Regions from separate parts of the Streptococcus sp. ST16 genome, predicted to be linked through region 2. Evidence: predicted binding sites of a transcription regulator. Region 2 holds the regulator's gene; the other holds the start of a gene.
What was found. The regulator CtsR, encoded in region 2, represses protease genes until heat stress. The targets are predictions, from matches to a motif close to TTGGTCAAAAAAGGTCAAANA.
Positions count from the first base shown of each region.

Region 1: clpP (ATP-dependent Clp protease proteolytic subunit ClpP) is a predicted target of CtsR. The motif match lies at 1,957-1,977, and genes of this name have one in related genera.

Region 1 covers NZ_JBJUSE010000004.1:140,809-146,328, forward strand. The annotation lists gene ACIY14_RS04465 (ABC transporter substrate-binding protein) at 1-872, opposite strand, end outside; gene ACIY14_RS04470 (YlbG family protein) at 956-1,225, opposite strand; gene clpP (ATP-dependent Clp protease proteolytic subunit ClpP) at 1,301-1,891, opposite strand; gene upp (uracil phosphoribosyltransferase) at 2,065-2,694, opposite strand; gene ACIY14_RS04485 (deoxycytidylate deaminase) at 2,783-3,250, opposite strand; gene ACIY14_RS04490 (TetR/AcrR family transcriptional regulator) at 3,269-3,826, opposite strand; gene ACIY14_RS04495 (DegV family protein) at 3,951-4,796, shown strand; gene ACIY14_RS04500 (NAD(P)/FAD-dependent oxidoreductase) at 4,854-5,520, shown strand, end outside.
Region 2 covers NZ_JBJUSE010000007.1:36,288-49,854, forward strand. The annotation lists gene polA (DNA polymerase I) at 1-128, shown strand, start outside; TPP riboswitch at 232-334, shown strand; gene ACIY14_RS05850 (MTH1187 family thiamine-binding protein) at 407-697, shown strand; gene ACIY14_RS05855 (ABC transporter permease) at 660-1,418, shown strand; gene ACIY14_RS05860 (ABC transporter substrate-binding protein) at 1,454-2,461, shown strand; gene ACIY14_RS05865 (ABC transporter ATP-binding protein) at 2,461-3,189, shown strand; gene ACIY14_RS05870 (CtsR family transcriptional regulator) at 3,308-3,766, shown strand; gene ACIY14_RS05875 (ATP-dependent Clp protease ATP-binding subunit) at 3,768-6,200, shown strand; gene bgrR (response regulator transcription factor BgrR) at 6,457-7,110, shown strand; gene bgrS (sensor histidine kinase BgrS) at 7,107-8,447, shown strand; gene ACIY14_RS05890 (isoprenylcysteine carboxyl methyltransferase family protein) at 8,556-9,083, shown strand; gene ACIY14_RS05895 (GAG-binding domain-containing protein) at 9,166-12,165, shown strand; gene ACIY14_RS05900 (AAA family ATPase) at 12,499-13,557, shown strand; gene pnuC (nicotinamide riboside transporter PnuC) at 13,564-13,567, shown strand, end outside.

The sequences.
Region 1 (5,520 bases), on a different contig from region 2:
CCTGATACAAAGTAAACATCTGTCGCATTTTTCTTATCAGACAATTTCACGAATGTTTCATCACTAAAGCCATCCGGCCCGAGAATTGGTTTATTGATGCCCATCTCACGCGCTTGCTTTGTAATGATACCTGTCTCCGTATAGTAACCAGGCATAACAATGGCATCGAAGTCCAAGTCTTTGAAACGAGTCAAGGCTGCTTTGTAGTCTTTATCTCCTGCGATAAAGGTAGATTCAGCAACGATTTCCCCTTTGTATTTGCGTTTGAATTCTGCAGCGATACCTTGTGCATAGTCTGAAGAGTTATCATAATAGAGGACAACCTTCTTCGCATTCATATTTTCAGCTGCAAACTGAGCCAAGACTTGACCTTGGAAGCTATCTTTAAATGTTGTTCTAAAGACAAACTCTTTCGTCGAACCATCTTTATTGACTGTCAAGTCATCTTGTGTTCCAGAAGGTGTTAAAAGAGGAACACCTGTTTTTTGAGATTCTAGACTAGAAGCTGCGGTTGCACCTGAAGTCGCTGGTCCAATAATGGTAGTCACTTGACTTTGAACAGCAAGGTTTGTAGCTGTAGTGGAAGCTTCAGCAATTTCAGATTTGTTATCCTTGGCAACTAGTTCAATCATCTTGCCATCAACACCGCCATTGGCATTGATTTCCTTAACGGCAAGCTTAATTCCATTGTACTCAGCAGTACCATAAGCTGCTACTGCCCCTGAAAGCTCCATGTTAACACCAATTTTGATGGTCTCTTCTCCTATTTTGTTTCCTTTGGCATTGGCAGTAACATCAGGCGACTGGCCACAAGCTGCCAAGCTCATCAGGCAGAACAAAGAAAAAGCCCCTAGAGCAAGTTTTTTTATCATAATCGTCTCCTTATTGCGAATAATGTAATACCTACTAATATACAGAATTATCTGAAAATTGTCAACATAAAAAACGCATTCTATTAAATGATTGCGTTTTCTTCGTTACGATAGAGATTGCCAACAAAGGGTGTCTCTAACTCTTGAATATGGCAACGTCTAATTTTCTTGATAAATCTTTCCTTACCTAATCTCTCAACTAAGTCATCTAACTCCTCAGTTGGAACATAGAGTTGCAAGTAACGGTGTTTTTTTGAATGGTAGTAGATATCACCGTATTCCTGAATTTTTTTTGCATCCCGATTATAATAAAGATAGATGATTAGCCCTGAGCGATTGACCTTTTCAAACATGATAAATCCTCTTTCTAAGAAATCTTTTCCTAATTATATCAAAAAAAGCAAACTCCGTCGAGTTTGCTTTTTTGGTTAGCTTAACGAATTGTTGGTCATGATTTCATCAATGAAGCCATACTCAAGTGTTTCTTGAGCGCTCATCCAGTAATCACGTTCTGCATCTGCATGAATTTGCTCAACTGATTTACCAGAGTTATCTGCAAGGATTTGCTCCAAAGTCTTACGAGTTTTAAGTAAGTGCTCTGCAGCGATTGCCATATCGGTTTGTTGGGTACCACCACCTGTACCACCCATTGGTTGGTGAATCATGTACTCTGCATTTGGAAGCATGAAACGTTTGCCTTTTGCTCCACTTGATGCGATGACAGTCCCCATGGATGCAGCCATTCCCATAACGATTGTTTGGACATCTGCCTTGATAAAGTTCATGGTATCAACGATTGCCAAACCAGCTGAAACAGATCCTCCAGGTGTGTTGACATAAAGGTAAATATCTTTTGTGCTGTCTTGGGCATCCAAGAAAAGTAATTGTGCGATAACCGAGTTGGCCATGTTGTCTTCAACTGGACCTGTTAGCATGATGATGCGGTCTTTCAGAAGACGAGAGTAAATGTCATAGGAACGTTCTCCACGGCTTGTTTGTTCAATAACTACAGGAATCATTCATTTCTCCTTTTAATGTTGAATTTTCTTAGTCTTACGACTCAATACAGAACTATTATATCTTTTTGGTCAAAAAAGGTCAAATTTTTGCTCTATTCTCTAAACAGAAACAAAAACTCAACCTCCTTTCAAGTCAAAAACGAACTTCTAGTTTCACTATTTACTTTGGGATTTTATTTAGTACCGAACAAGCGGTCTCCAGCATCTCCAAGACCTGGAACGATATAACCGTGTTCGTTCAAGCGTTCATCCAAGGCTGCTGTAAAGATTTCTACATCTGGGTGCGCTTCTTGAAGAGCTTTCACACCTTCTGGAGCAGATACTAGGCAGACAAACTTGATATTTGAAGCGCCACGTTTTTTAAGGGAATCTACTGCCAAGATTGCTGAGCCACCTGTTGCCAACATTGGATCAACGACAAAGATTTGACGTTGGTCAATATCCTCAGGCAATTTCACCAAGTATTCAACTGGTTGAAGGGTTTCTTCATCACGGTACATACCGATGTGTCCAACTTTTGCTGCTGGAACCAGATTCAAGAGACCATCTACCATCCCGATACCTGCACGCAAAATTGGGACAATCGCCAATTTTTTACCAGCCAATTGTTTTTGAACGGTCTTTGTGATAGGTGTTTCAATTTCAACGTCTTCAAGTGGAAGATCACGAAGTACTTCATATCCCATCAACATTGCAATCTCATCTACTAGCTCACGAAAAGCTTTTGTAGAAGTGTCTGTACGACGCAAGATTGACAATTTGTGTTGAATGAGTGGATGATTAATGACTTCAATTTTTCCCATTTTCTGAGTTCCTTCTTTCAATTTATTCTTCTTATTATATCAAAAAACGGTTTAAAAAGCTTTCTAAACCATTTATTTTTATTAATTTTTAAATCAAATCTGCCTCTTGGAGAGCTGTCTGAACAGTCTCTAATGGTAAATGTGTTAATTCAGTGCCTTTTTCGTGATAAAGGTACTGGGCATAGTCATCCATTCGGTACTGGTTGATGTAAACCACGCGCTTGCAACCAACTTGTAGCAGTTGTTTGGTGCAGTTCAGACACGGGAAATGGGTCACATAGGCTGTAAATCCTCTTGGAACCCCTCGTTCAGCCCCTTGCAAGATGGCGTTGACCTCCGCGTGAAGGGTTCGAACACAGTGTCCTTCAATGACCAAACATTCGTTGTCAATACAGTGCTCCGTTCCTGATACGGAACCATTGTAGCCTGTTGAAATGACCTTATTATCCTTGACTAGTACAGCTCCCACCTTGGCACGTTTACAGGTCGAACGATTAGCAATCAGTAAAGCCTGGGCTGCAAAGTACTCATCCCAAGCCAGTCTTTTTTCTGTCATAAGTCTTCTCCTTATCCCCTATTTTTTGAAAAATGGCAAGCGTAAATCGGCAATCTTTTCAGCTGGAATCTTCATGCCATCCTTGATCCATTTGAGCAGAACCGATACGATGGCAGAGCTCCAAAAGGAATGAAGGTAGCTGCTGACACCTTTTGACTTTCCATGGTATTTTTCCAGAAATTCCTGCATAGCTTGGACAAAAATCTTTTCCAAGTGGTAGTCCAGAGCGAGTTGGATAACCTTGGCTTCTTTCTTGGCTGCTCGGAAAAGGTGTACCCAGACTAGATAAAGGTCTGTTTTGACATCGTAGTGGCTCAACTGTCCCATAATGTTATGGACACTGCGTTTAAAGACACTTTCCAAAATCTCTTCTTTGGAGTCATAGTTACGATAGAAGGCGGCACGAGAGACGCCCGCACGTTTAACCAGCTCCGAAATGCTAATCTTGGCCATGTCCTTTTTCTCCAGTAGTTGCAAAAGAGCAGTCTCAATCGCTTCTCTGGTTAAAAAATTGGATTCTTGATTTGATTTTCTGAGATTCTCAAGAGATTTTTCAGATATTTTACGTTCAGACATAACAATTTCTTTCTACTTGTGACAACAGAGAGGTAGTACTTTTGTTTCAAGGGCTTTCATGATATAATTGTAAAAAAAGACAGAACCTTTGTCAATGTATAAGTGACAAAGATGGAGAATTTCTATGACTTGGAAGATTGTAGCTGACTCTGGTTGTGATTATCGTCAACTGGCAACTCCTGCTATTGATACTGAATTTGTTAGTGTTCCTTTAACCATTCAAGTAGCTAATCAGGTCTTTATTGATGATGCCAATCTTGACATTGACCACATGATGGAAACCATGTATGCGACTTCCGAGGCTTCAAAATCAGCCTGTCCTAGCCCTGATGATTACCTGCGTGCATTTGAAGGTGCTAAGCATATCTTTGTCGTTACCATTACTGGTACTCTTTCAGGTAGCCATAATAGTGCACAGCTCGCTAAGAATATCTATCTTGAAGAACATCCTGACACTCAGATTCATGTGATCGATACATTGTCTGCAGGTGGTGAGGTTGACTTGATTGTTGAAAAAATCAATGAATTGATTGATCAAGGACTTTCTTTTGAAGAAATTGTTGAAGCTATTACGGCCTACCCCCAAAAAACAAAGTTGCTCTTTGTCCTCGCTAAGGTTGATAACTTGGTTAAAAATGGTCGTTTGAGTAAGCTTATCGGTGCGGTCGTTGGCCTTCTCAACATCCGTATGGTTGGAGAGGCTAGTGAAACAGGAACCCTAGAGTTGCTACAAAAGGCTCGCGGTGCTAAAAAATCCCTTCAGGCAGCCTATGAAGAACTCATCAAAGCTGGTTATGCTGGTGGACGTATCGTCATGGCTCATCGCAGTAATGAAAAATTCTGTCAGCAATTGTCGGAACGCTTGCTGGAAACGTTTCCTCAAGCTGATATCAATATCATCCCAACATCTGGTCTCTGTAGTTTTTATGCAGAAGATGGCGGTTTGTTGATGGGATATGAAATCAACTAAAATCATTAGCAACAAGAGATGCCAAGCATCTCTTGTTTTTTGTGGTACAATAGAGCTATGAAACATTTTGATACTATTGTCATCGGTGGAGGGCCTGCTGGTATGATGGCTACCATTTCCAGTAACTTTTATGGTCAGAAGACTCTTCTCATCGAAAAAAATCGGAAACTCGGAAAAAAATTAGCTGGGACTGGTGGGGGACGTTGCAATGTAACTAACAACGGAACTCTAGATGACCTACTAGCTGGCATCCCTGGAAATGGACGCTTTCTGTACAGTGTCTTTTCCCAGTTTGATAACCATGATATCATCAACTTTTTCACAGAAAACGATGTTAAACTTAAGGTTGAAGACCACGGTCGTGTCTTTCCTGCTAGCGATAAATCTCGGACTATTATCGAGGCCTTGGAAAAGAAAATCGCTGAGCTAGGCGGACAAGTTCTCACTCAAACAGAAATTGTTTCGGTTAAAAAGATAGACGACCAGTTTGTCCTGAAGTCCGCGGACCAGACCTTCACTTGTGATAAACTCATAGTCACAACAGGTGGTAAATCTTATCCTTCTACAGGTTCGACTGGTTTTGGTCACGAGATTGCCCGCCATTTTAAGCACACCATTACCAATCTTGAAGCCGCTGAGAGTCCTTTGTTGACTGATTTTCCGCATAAGGCCTTGCAGGGAATCTCACTAGACGATGTGACCTTAAGCTACGGCAAGCATGTCA
Region 2 (13,567 bases):
AAGTTCCGAAATCAGAACTAGCAGCTGTTAAAGTACTAGTGAAACAAACCATGGAAGAAGCCATCCAACTCAGTGTTCCACTCATTGCAGATGAAAATGAAGGGGCAACCTGGTACGAGGCTAAATAAGAAAGTTATGAAAGAGTTTGAAGCATTTGCCTTCAAGCTCTTTTTCATGGTTTTCTGTAAGCAGTTTCCTTGACTTTTCCTTGTATTTGCGTTACTATATGTCCATATAAGATATGGGAGTCTGTGTACAGTCTGAGAGGAAGTGTTAAACTTCGACCGCACCTGATCTGGGTAATGCCAGCGTAGGGAACGATACTTAGCCGAATTCTGCACCTTTTCCATATATGGTAAAGGTTTTTCTTTTTGTCAAAAAGAAAAACTGAGAAGAGGAGGTTTTTATGAAAGCAAGCATTGCCTTGCAAGTCTTGCCCCTATCACAGGGGATTGATCGAATTGCTATTATCGATCAAGTGATTGCTTATCTGCAAGCTCAGTCCGTGACCATGGTGGTGACACCATTTGAAACGGTCTTGGAAGGGGAGTTGGATGAGCTCATGCGCATTCTCAAAGAAGCGCTTGAAGTGGCCGGGCAGGAGGCAGATAATGTCTTTGCCAATGTCAAAATAAATATAGGAGAGATTTTAGGCATCGATGACAAACTTGAAAAGTATACTGAGACGACACATTAGTCTGTTGGGTTTTCTAGGAGTCTTGTCAATCTGGCAGTTAGCAGGAGTATTCAAACTTTTACCCAAGTTTATCCTGCCAACTCCTCTTGAGATCCTCCAGTCCTTTATTCGTGACAGAGAATTTCTCTGGTACCATAGCTGGGCGACCTTGAGAGTGGCTTTGCTAGGTCTAGTTTTAGGTGTCTTGATTGCCTGTCTCATGGCGGTGCTCATGGACAGTTTGACTTGGCTCAATGATCTTATCTACCCTATGATGGTGGTTGTTCAGACCATTCCGACCATTGCCATAGCGCCTATCCTGGTCTTGTGGCTGGGCTATGGGATTTTACCCAAGATTGTCTTGATAATCCTGACGACAACCTTCCCTATCATCGTTAGTATTTTGGATGGATTTAGGCATTGTGACAAGGATATGCTGACCTTGTTTAGTCTGATGCGGGCCAAGCCTTGGCAAATCCTTTGGCATTTTAAAATCCCAGTCAGCCTGCCTTACTTTTATGCAGGTCTGAGAGTCAGTGTCTCCTACGCCTTTATCACAACTGTGGTGTCTGAGTGGTTGGGAGGTTTTGAAGGACTTGGTGTTTATATGATTCAGTCTAAAAAACTGTTTCAGTATGATACCATGTTTGCCATTATTATTCTGGTGTCGATTATCAGCCTTCTCGGTATGAAGTTGGTCGATATTAGTGAAAAATATGTGATTAAATGGAAACGTACTTAAAAGAAGCATTTTGTAAAAAGAAAAGAGGAAATAAAATGAAGAAAACATGGAAAGTGTTTTTAACGCTTGTAACAGCTTTTGTGGCTGTCGTGCTGGTGGCTTGTGGTCAAGGGACTGCTTCTAAGGACAACAAAGAAGCAGAAGTTAAGAAGATTGACTTTATCCTAGACTGGACGCCAAATACTAACCACACAGGGCTTTATGTTGCCAAGGAAAAAGGTTATTTCAAAGAAGCTGGAGTGGATGTTGATTTGAAATTGCCACCAGAAGAAAGCTCATCTGACTTGGTAATCAATGGCAAGGCACCATTTGCTATCTATTTCCAAGACTACATGGCTAAGAAATTGGAAAAAGGCGCAGGGATTACTGCCGTTGCCGCTATCGTTGAGCACAATACATCAGGTATCATCTCACGTAAATCTGACAATGTAACTAGTCCAAAGGACTTGGTTGGTAAGAAATACGGTACTTGGAATGACCCAACGGAACTGGCTATGTTGAAAACCTTGGTAGAATCGCAAGGTGGAGACTTTGAGAAGGTCGAAAAAGTACCAAACAACGACTCAAACTCCATCACACCAATTGCCAATGGCGTTTTTGACACTGCTTGGATTTACTACGGTTGGGATGGTATCCTTGCCAAATCTCAAGGTGTAGATGCCAACTTCATGTACTTGAAAGACTATGTCAAGGAATTTGACTACTACTCACCAGTTATCATTGCAAACAACGACTATCTCAAAGACAACAAAGAAGAAGCTCGTAAAGTTATCCAAGCCATCAAAAAAGGCTACCAATATGCTATGGAACATCCAGAAGAAGCTGCGGATATTCTTATCAAGAATGCCCCTGAACTTAAGGAAAAACGTGACTTTGTCATCGAATCGCAAAAATACTTGTCAAAAGAATACGCAAGCGACAAGGAAAAATGGGGACAATTTGACGCAGCTCGCTGGAATGCCTTCTACAAATGGGATAAAGAAAATGGTATCCTTAAAGAAGACTTGACAGACAAAGGCTTCACTAACGAATTTGTAAAATAATGACAGAAATTAGACTCGAACACGTAAGCTATGCCTATGGCGATGAAAAGATTTTAGAGGATATCAACCTGCAGGTGACTTCAGGTGAAGTAGTTTCTATCCTGGGACCTAGTGGTGTTGGAAAGACCACCCTCTTTAACCTAATCGCTGGGATTTTAGAAGTCCAGTCAGGTAGAATTGTCCTTGACGGAGAGGAAAATCCCAAGGGGCGCGTGAGTTATATGTTGCAAAAGGATCTCCTCTTGGAGCACAAGACGGTGCTTGGTAATATCATTTTGCCCCTCTTGATTCAAAAGGTTGATAAGGCCGAAGCTATTTCCCGAGCGGAAGAAATTCTTGCGACTTTCCAGTTGACAGCTGTACGGGACAAGTATCCTCATGAACTCAGTGGCGGGATGCGTCAGCGTGTAGCCCTGCTCCGGACCCATCTTTTTGGGCACAAGCTCTTTCTTCTTGACGAGGCTTTTAGCGCTTTGGATGAGATGACAAAGATGGAACTCCACTCTTGGTACCTTGAGATTCATAAGCAGTTGCAGTTGACGACCTTGATCATCACACATAGTATTGAGGAGGCCCTCAATCTCAGCGACCGCATCTATATTTTGAACAATCGCCCTGGGCAGATTGTTTCAGAAATTAAACTAGATTGGTCTGAAGACGAGGACAAGGACGTCCAAAAAATTGCCTACAAACGACAAATATTAGCAGAATTGGGATTAGATAAGTAGAAAAATAGGGAGTTGGTGAAGATTATCCTTTATCAGCGCCCTTTTTCTTTTAAAAATGAGAAAATTTCGGTATAATAGTCAAAGATAGTCAAGGTTCAAAGAAGGAGTTTGATTTACTATGAGATTTAAAAATACATCAGATCATATCGAAGCCTATATCAAGGCGATTTTAGACCAGTCTGGTATCGTGGAATTGCAGCGGAGTCAGTTGGCGGATACCTTTCAGGTTGTGCCAAGTCAGATCAACTATGTCATCAAGACACGTTTTACTGAAAGCAGAGGTTACTTGGTTGAGAGCAAGCGTGGTGGTGGAGGCTACATTCGCATAGGGCGGATTGAGTTTTCCAGTCATCATGAGATGCTCCGCGATTTGCTTTACTCGATTGGTGAACGAGTTAGTCAGGAGATCTATGAGGATATTCTCCAGCTTTTGGTGGAGCAGGGCTTGATGACCAAGCAGGAAATGACCTTGCTGACTTCTGTAGCAACAGATCGTGTCCTAGGGGAAGAATCCTCAGTTGTCCGTGCCAATATGCTCCGACAGCTATTACAAGAGGTAGATAGAAAAGAGAAGTAAGATGAACTATTCAAAAGCATTGAATGAATGTATCGAAAGTGCCTACATGGTTGCGGGCCATTTTGGAGCTCGTTATCTAGAGTCTTGGCATTTATTGATTGCCATGTCCAATCACAGTTACAGTGTGGCAGGTGCAACTCTAAATGATTATCCTTATGAAATGGACCGTTTAGAAGAGGTTGCTTTAGAACTAACTGAAACGGACTATAGCCAAGACGAAACCATTACGGAATTGCCCTTTTCCCATCGTTTAGAGGTTCTCTTTGCAGAAGCAGAGTATGTGGCCTCAGTGGTCCATGCAAAGGTGCTAGGGACAGAGCATGTCCTCTATGCGATTTTACATGATGGTAATGCCTTGGCAACTCGCATCTTGGAGAGAGCAGGCTTTTCTTATGAAGACCAGAAAGATCAGGTCAGAATTGCTGCTCTTCGTCGCAATCTAGAAGAGCGTGCAGGGTGGACTCGTGAAGACCTTAAGGCTTTGCGTCAACGTCATCGCACAGTAACTGACAAGCAAAATTCCATGGCCAATATGATGGGCATGCCTCAAGCTCAAAGTGGCGGTCTAGAGGACTACACGCATGACCTGACGGAGCAAGCGCGTTCTGGCAAGTTAGAGCCAGTTATCGGTCGAGACAAGGAAATCTCACGTATGATTCAAATCTTGAGCCGTAAAACCAAGAACAATCCTGTCTTGGTTGGAGATGCTGGTGTCGGGAAAACAGCTTTAGCACTTGGACTTGCTCAGCGTATTGCTAGTGGGGATGTACCTGCGGAAATGGCAAAGATGCGTGTTCTAGAGCTTGATTTGATGAATGTCGTTGCAGGGACACGTTTCCGTGGTGACTTTGAAGAGCGTATGAACAACATCATCAAGGATATCGAGGAAGATGGCAAAGTGATCCTCTTTATCGATGAACTCCACACCATCATGGGTTCTGGTAGCGGTATTGATTCGACTCTGGATGCGGCCAATATTTTGAAGCCAGCCTTGGCACGTGGAACGTTGAGAACGGTTGGTGCAACCACTCAGGAAGAATACCAAAAACACATCGAAAAAGATGCTGCCCTTTCTCGTCGTTTTGCAAAAGTGACGATTGAAGAGCCAAGTTTAGCTGACAGCATGACTATTTTGCAAGGTTTGAAGGCTACCTATGAGAAACACCACCGTGTGCAAATCACAGATGAAGCTGTCGAAACAGCCGTTAAGATGGCGCATCGTTACTTGACTAGTCGTCACTTGCCAGACTCTGCTATCGACCTCTTGGATGAGGCGGCAGCAACAGTGCAAAACAAATCCAAACATGTGAGAATGGACGAATCCGACTTGAGTCCAGCTGACAAGGCCTTGATGGATGGCAAGTGGAAACAAGCAGGTCAGCTAATCGCAAAAGAACAAAAATTGCCAGTTTATAAGGACTTGGTGACAGAGACTGAGATCTTGACTACCTTGAGCCGCTTGTCAGGGATCCCAGTCCAAAAGCTGACGCAAACAGATGCTAAGAAATACCTTAACCTCGAAGCTGAACTACACAAACGTGTCATCGGCCAAGATCAAGCTGTTTCAAGTATTAGCCGAGCTATTCGCCGCAACCAATCAGGAATTCGCAGCCACAAGCGTCCGATTGGTTCCTTTATGTTCCTAGGACCGACGGGTGTCGGGAAGACCGAATTGGCAAAGGCTTTGGCAGAAGTTCTCTTTGATGACGAATCAGCCCTTATCCGCTTTGATATGAGTGAGTATATGGAGAAATTTGCAGCCAGCCGTCTTAATGGAGCTCCTCCGGGCTATGTGGGCTACGAAGAAGGTGGGGAATTGACAGAGAAGGTCCGCAATAAACCTTACTCAGTGCTTCTCTTTGACGAGGTAGAGAAGGCCCACCCAGATATCTTTAATGTCCTCTTGCAAGTCTTGGACGACGGTATCTTGACAGATAGCAAGGGTCGCAAGGTTGACTTTTCAAATACCATTATCATCATGACGTCAAATCTTGGTGCGACAGCCCTTCGTGATGACAAGACTGTCGGTTTTGGGGCCAAGGACATTCGTTTTGATCAGGAAAATATGGAAAAACGAATCTTCGAAGAGTTGAAAAAAGCTTATCGACCTGAGTTTATCAACCGTATTGATGAGAAGGTGGTCTTCCATAGTTTGGACAGCGAACACATGCAGGAAATTGTCAAGATCATGGTGAAACCATTGATTGCCAGCCTAGCAGAGAAAGGCATCGACTTGAAACTGCAAGCTTCAGCGTTGAAGTTACTAGCAAGCCAAGGTTATGATCCAGAAATGGGAGCCCGTCCACTTCGCAGAACACTGCAAACCGAAGTGGAAGACAAGTTGGCAGAACTTCTTCTTAAGGGAGAATTAGTGGCAGGCAAGACTCTCAAGATTGGTGTCAAAGCAGGTCAATTAAAATTTGATATTGCTTAAAAATGGAGAATCAGGAGTGATCCTGATTCTTTTTGTATTTATTTTTATAAAACTAAAGGAAATAAGTTGACAATATGTAAATATTGGTTATAATAAGAATAAATAGATATTAAGATTTGTATAGAATGAAAAAGAGCAGAGTTTCCTGAAATTTCCACCATTTCAATAGAGCCCTGTTTCTTTTTTTGCGTATGAAATGAAAATAATGTAAACCTAGCCAAAGAGTGAATTTTAGATAGGTTAAGAAGGGAAATAGATGAACATTTTAGTTGTAGATGATGAGGATATGATTAGAGAGGGAGTAGCTGCTTTTTTGAGAGAAGAAGGCTATCATGTCATTCTAGCAAAGGATGGACAGGAGGCTTTGGAGAAATTTCATGAGTTCCCTATTCATCTGATGGTCTTGGATCTGATGTTACCGAAGCGGAGTGGATTTGAGGTGTTAAAAGGAATTAATGGAAATCATGATATTCCTGTAATCGTCTTAAGTGCGCTCGGAGATGAGGAAACTCAGATGCAGGTATTTGACCTTTATGCTGATGATCATGTGACGAAACCATTTTCACTGGTGCTCCTAGTCAAACGGATTCAAGCCTTGCTTAGGCGTTACTATGTTGTGGAGGATATTTGGCATTATCAAGATGTGACAGTGGATTTCACATCCTACCAAGCTCGAGTCAAGAACGAGGAGGTTGCAATTAAGCCGAAAGAATTGTTGGTTTTAAAATGTTTAATCCAACATAAGAACCAGGTCTTGAGTAGAGAGCAGATACTCGAGTCTATCTCAAATGATTTTGCAGATTTGCCTCTTGATAGAGTAGTTGATGTTTACATTCGAAATCTTCGTAAGAAGTTGGATCTGGATTGTATTGTAACAGTGAAAAATGCCGGATATAAAATTAGCTTATGATAAAAAACCCCAAATTATTAACCAAATCATTTTTAAGAAGTTTTTCGCTTTTAGGTGCAATTGCTTTGGTCATCCACATTGCCATCTATCTGACCTTTCCTTTTTATTACATTCAGCAAGAGGGTGAGAAGTTTAATGAGAGTGCTACTATTATGAGCAAGTACTTAGAAGGCAAAAATTTTCATGAACTGCCTAGTTTGCTGGAGTCCTATTCGAAATCTCTTCGCATCTCTGCCCATTTGAAAGATGACGTACTGGATAAGAGAATTTCCCTTGTGCACGACTTGGAAATAAAGGAAGGCAGTCCCACTAACTATATCGTAACGATTGACCGTCAGATTACGACAGCTGATGGTAAAAAGGTAATCATTCAATTTATTCAAGGTGTGGATATTTATAAAGAGGCAACACGGATTATGCTTCTCTATCTCCCGTATACCTTTTTAGCAACGCTTGTATTTGCCTTTCTCTTTTCCTACTTCTATACGAAACGTTTATTGGAGCCTCTCTTTTATATCTCAAAAGTTACAGGTAAGATGCAGGAGTTGGATCATGATATTCACTTTGATGAAACGCGAAAGGATGAAGTTGGGGAAGTTGGAAAGCAAATCAATGATGTGTATGAAAACTTGCTGACAGTCATTGATGAATCTGAAAGAAGAAATGAACGGATTATCAGGTTGCAAAAGCAGAAAGTTTCTTTTGTTCGTGGAGCGTCACATGAGTTGAAAACTCCTTTAGCCAGTCTTCGAATTATTCTAGAGAATATGCAGTACAATATTGGGGATTATAAAGACCACCCTAAGTATATAGCAAAGAGTATCGATCAAATTGATCAAATGAGCCACTTGCTCGAAGAAGTTTTGGAGTCCTCTAAGTTCCAAGAGTGGACAGAGTGTAGCGAGACCTTGATAGTCCAGACTATTTTGACGGATATTTTATCTCGCTATCAGGAATTAGCACGCTCAAGAGGAATAGAAATTGAAAATCAATTGACAGATGCTACTAGGGTCGTCATGAGTCTCAAGGCATTGGATAAGGTTTTGACAAACCTGATTAGTAATGCAATTAAATATTCAGATAAAAATGGGCGCGTAACCATATCCGAGCAAGATGGCTATCTTTCTATCAAAAATACCTGCCAACCTCTTAATCAAGAAGAGTTGAATCATTTGTTTGATATTTTTTACCACTCTCAAGTTGTCACAGACAAGTCTGAAGGGTCTGGTTTAGGACTTTATATCGTGAATAACATCCTAGAAAGTTATCAAATGTCCTATAGTTTTCTCCCTTATGAACAAGGAATGGAATTTAAAATTTGCTTGCAAGCAGATTAGTTGTATAAAGCAAAAGAACGAAAATCTCTCCGTTCTTTTTTGTTAAAGTTCACATAGGTTTAACATGAGAATATTATTTTAAATATAGAAAAAAGAAAGGATACTGGTATGGTATTAGCGATTATTTTAGTAACCTTCCTCGTTCGATTGATTTTTTTAAAACGTTCAATGGAGAATGAAAAACGAATCCTTAGCAAGGGCGGGAAAGAATTTGGAGTTGAGAATACAAAACGATTAACGATGGCTCATATTGTTTTCTATCTCTCTTGCTTTGTTGAAGCAATGGTACATAAGACAAGGTTTGATGGCATAAGCATGGTTGGTTTAGTCTTGCTTATTTTTTCTATGCTGATGTTGATGTTGGTGATTCACTTGTTGGGAGATATTTGGACAGTAAAGCTAATGCTTGTCAATAATCACAAATATGTAGATCATCCTCTCTTTCGAATTGTGAAACATCCCAATTACTTTTTGAATATTCTTCCTGAGTTAGTTGGTTTAGCTTTGGTGAGTCATGCTTACGTAACTTTTATCTTTATTTTTCCTGTCTATGCGGTTATTCTTTATCAAAGAATAGCAGAAGAAGAGAAATTACTGCAAGAAGTTATCATTCCTAATGGAAGAATGAAAGGATAGCGAAAATAATATAGCAAATTTCATATACAATTCATATTAGCAGGATATACTGTAGTTAATTAAAATCATGGAGGATATAGATATGTTTAAATCAAATCATGAACGAAGAATGCGTTATTCCATTCGTAAATTTAGTGTAGGAGTAGCTAGTGTACTAGTAGCTAGCTTCTTTATGGGGAGTGTTGCTCATGCTGGTGAGATAAGCTCTAGTGCATCCACAAATAGTGCCAAGGTCACTGAGCAAACTTCATCTAAGAGTAAGGCAGGAGAAAACAAAGAAACTTCTTCTGAAAATAGTAAAAAAACAGAACCAGCTAGAGAAACTTTGAAAGATGCAAAAGAAAAATTAATAAAAGAGCTAGCGGAAAGTGACCTTCCTACAGATAAAAAAGCAGCATATCAGCAGAAAATCGAACAGGCGAATGATACAGAAAGCTTGCTTTCGATAGATAATGATTTTCACCTAGACTTACTAAAACACCATGAAAAGCAGCATATGGAACAAGAAAGGAAGGAAAAAGAAAATCAATCGAAAGATGAAAATAAGGTAGTTCCTCCGACTAAGGAGAGCTCGGAACAGTCTTACGATACTTCTACAAAAGAGAACACAGGTGCGGTCGCTGAAATTCAAAAACGTTTAAAAGAAGAAATCAGAAAAGGTACTCTACCAAATGAGCGGAAAGATTCCTTGATAAAAGAGATTGAGGGAGAATTGGAGAATAGTCATAGAGAGCTGGAAGATACTTTCAAAAAAATCAATGAAGAACTCGACCATCAAAAGAAATTGATTAGCGATATGGCAACTACAAAAGGTATCACTGAAGAGGATAAAAGTTCTTTAGTAGGCGAAATCAATAAAATCAAAGAGCGAATTGTAAATGATTTTAAGAACGAGTCGGATAAATCACTCCAAACGATTAAACAAGAAGTTATTGCTGATCTAGGTAAGTTATTCAAATCTTACAAAGCTTACGTTGAAAAAGAAATTCAAAACTACGTCAATCAACAAGTGGACGAAAACATAAAGGAGAAAAAACTAAACAAAGAAGAAGCAAACGAGGATGCCACAATCAAACAGTTACGCAAGTTGGAAAAAAAGGCGCTTCAGCAACTCGATCAGGCCGCGAAAAATGAAGAGGTGCTGAAGGCTAAACACAGTCTTCTTGATGAGATTGCAAAACTCAAGTCATCTAATGGCAATAAAGAGACAACGAAACCGAGAGACAAACGAAGTGCTAAGGAGACTGATCAGCAAGATTTAGCTAAACAAATTTCAGAAGCTAATCTATCGCTTTCTAATCACATGAGTGAGCTGTTGGATAGAACTAAAAAAGATCTGAAATCTGAGTATGAGTCTAAATTTGATGAATTAATTAAAAATGCCTTAGGAATTGTAAATAAATATAGATCAGAGCTTTCTAAAGCTCAAACAAAAGAGGAACTAAATCGGATTCTAGAAACAGCGAAGTCAGAGCTAAATGCTACTGTGGAGGAATTCAAAAAAGGGTTAACGAAACCAACTGAGCCTCAAAGAAAGCCTGATATGGAAGGTCATATTCCTCCAACTAAAGATGGGAAATCTCAGACACCGACTGAAGAAACGAAAGAGATAGAATCTTTGAAGAATAAGGCTAAGGAAGAGCTAAAAAAACTAGAGCAAGCTTTGGCTGAAGTGAATAACTATCCAGAGTTACCAGAAAATAACAGTGATTATAAGGTGCAGAAAAAAGATATTTGGGATGATTCTAAAAAGATTGCTCCTGATAAAATAAAAGCATTTAGAGAGCAGTTAGAAAAAGGTTCATACACTGCCAAAACTCTCCAAACGTTTATAGATGACTTTATCTATTATCAAATCCATGCACAAATCGAAAAGATGACAAGACAAGTCGCTTTGTATCGAGAAAAATACGCAAAAATTCCTAGTCTAGAAAAAGAATTTGAATCAGGTATCAAGCAAACATGGAATAAGAATTACGCTACCTTAGAAGGAAAATATCTAGCGGATTACTTTAAGGACGAATTTCTTCCATCCTTTAATAAGATTCAGCAGATTGTGGAACTTCAGAGGGCTATCAGTCAGCTTGAAGAAGAAATGAAGACAGTCCCAGATGGAGCTAAGTTAAAAGGTAAGAAACCACACACACCGGCACACCCCGGTACTGAGGATAAGAAGCCATCTGCTCCAAAACCAGGTATGCAACCAAGTCCTCAACCAGAAGGCAAGAAACCACACACACCGGCACACCCCGGTACTGAGGATAAGAAGCCATCTGCTCCAAAACCAGGTATGCAACCAAGTCCTCAACCAGAAGGCAAGAAACCACACACGCCGGCACAACCCGGTACTGAAAATCAGAAGCCATCTGCTCCAAAACCGGGTATGCAACCAAGTCCTCAACCAGAAGGCAAGAAACCACACACACCGGCACAACCAAAGACACATAAAATCTTTACAGCAGCAGATGGCAAGACGAAAGTTTCAGTAGTATTTGATAAACCTACAGATGCTGATAAGTTACATCTCAAGGAAGTAACGACGAAAGAGTTGGCTGATAAAATTGCTCGTAAAACAGGAGGAGGAACAGTTCGTGTGTTTGACTTATCTCTTTCTAAAGGAGGCAAGGAAACCCATGTCAATGGAGAGCGAACTGTTCGGCTCGCGCTTGGGCAGACTGGCTCAGATGTTCACGTCTATCACGTAAAGGAAAATGGCGACCTTGAACGCATTCCTTCTAAAGTTGAAAATGGGCAAGTTGTCTTTAAAACGAGCCACTTCAGTTTGTTTGCGATTAAGACACTTTCTAAGAATCAAAATGTCACTACACCTAAGCAGACTAAGCCGTCTATCCAAGATAGTCAAACACAGATAGGAGAGAGCCAAACTGGAAAATTCCAGAATAAAGAAGTTAATCGTAAATCACTGGCTACTGAAAATGAAACAGTAGCAAAAGGAAATTCTACATCAGCAACTGAGAAGAAATTGCCATCTACAGGAGTAGCGTCTAATCTAGTTCTTGAGATCATTGGTCTCCTTGGTTTGATTGGAACTTCATTCATCGCGATGAAAAGAAGAAAATAATGATTCAGTTTTTTAAAAATATCCACTTTCGATATTTAGCATTTGATTGGTTAACCATTGAAGATTCCAAAGATTTTACTTATAATTGGTATCTAATAATTATAAATCATTTCATATAGAGATGAATCTAAGATATAAAAAGAGAAGGCTAGTGAACCGCAAAAGTTAGAGTTTTTATGTCCAACTTTTGAGGGGCAGTATAAAGATGGCCTTCTCTTTTTTTGAAACCTTTTTATAAAAAATAATAAAAAACTATTGACAAAACAAAAATATAGTATATAATAAAAACATATAAAATAAAAATATCAAAAATTATAAAAAGGCAAAACGTTTATGAAAAAGAAAACAGCAGTCGTATTTGGAACCTTTGCCCCTCTTCATCAGGGTCATATCGATCTAATCCAGCGAGCGAAGCGTCAGTGTGACCAGGTCTGGGTAGTCGTTTCAGGCTACGAAGGAGACCGAGGTGAGCAGGTAGGCTTAACTCTTCAAAAACGATTTCGCTATATCCGAGAAGCTTTTCGTGACGATGAGTTGACCTCTGTCTGTAAGCTGGATGAGACCAACCTTCCCCGTTACCCTATGGGCTGGCAGGAGTGGTTGGACCAGATGTTAGCGGAGATTTCCTACGATGAAAACCAGCAAGAGCTGATCTTCTTTGTAGGAGAAGAAGACTACCAGAAAGAGCTATCTAAACGTGGATTTGAGACTGTCTTGCAAGAAAGAAAATTTGGTATTTCAGCGACTATGATTCGAGAAAATCCAAGCAAATATTGGAAATACATTGCTCAACCCTTCCGTCGTCAGTTTACAAAGAAAGTGTTGATTATGGGAAGTGCCAGCAATGGGAAGACTACTCTAGCCAAGGATTTGGCAAGGTATTACGATGCGCCGGTCAGTCTGGAATACGCGCGTGAGTACCAGATCAAAAACAATGTCCGCGACGATGAATTGACTCCAAAGGATTACTACTATCTCCTTTTAGGGCAGTATGACCAGACCTCAAAGCTAATCGATAGCAATGCCAATCGAGGTCTAGTGATAGCCGATACCAACTCCTTGGTAACCAAGGGCTACTATGACTATTACATGGAGACTGAGGATCAAGGGGACTTATCAGGAGAAACCTTTGACAATCTCTTTGTTTCAATCTTGGCTAAGGAAAAATGGGACTTGATTCTCTTCGTGCAACCTGTCGGTTCCTATGTCAATGACGGATTTAGAGATATGACCATGGCAGAAGACCACATTCGCTACAGTTTTTCCCAGCATTTGGATCAGATGAGGGAGCTATACTTAACGACCATTCCTTTAGTTTATCTAGCGGAGGATTACCTAGGCAATTATGAAGCAGCAAAAGTGGCTATTGATGCCATTTACCAAGCAGATTAGGAGAAAATGG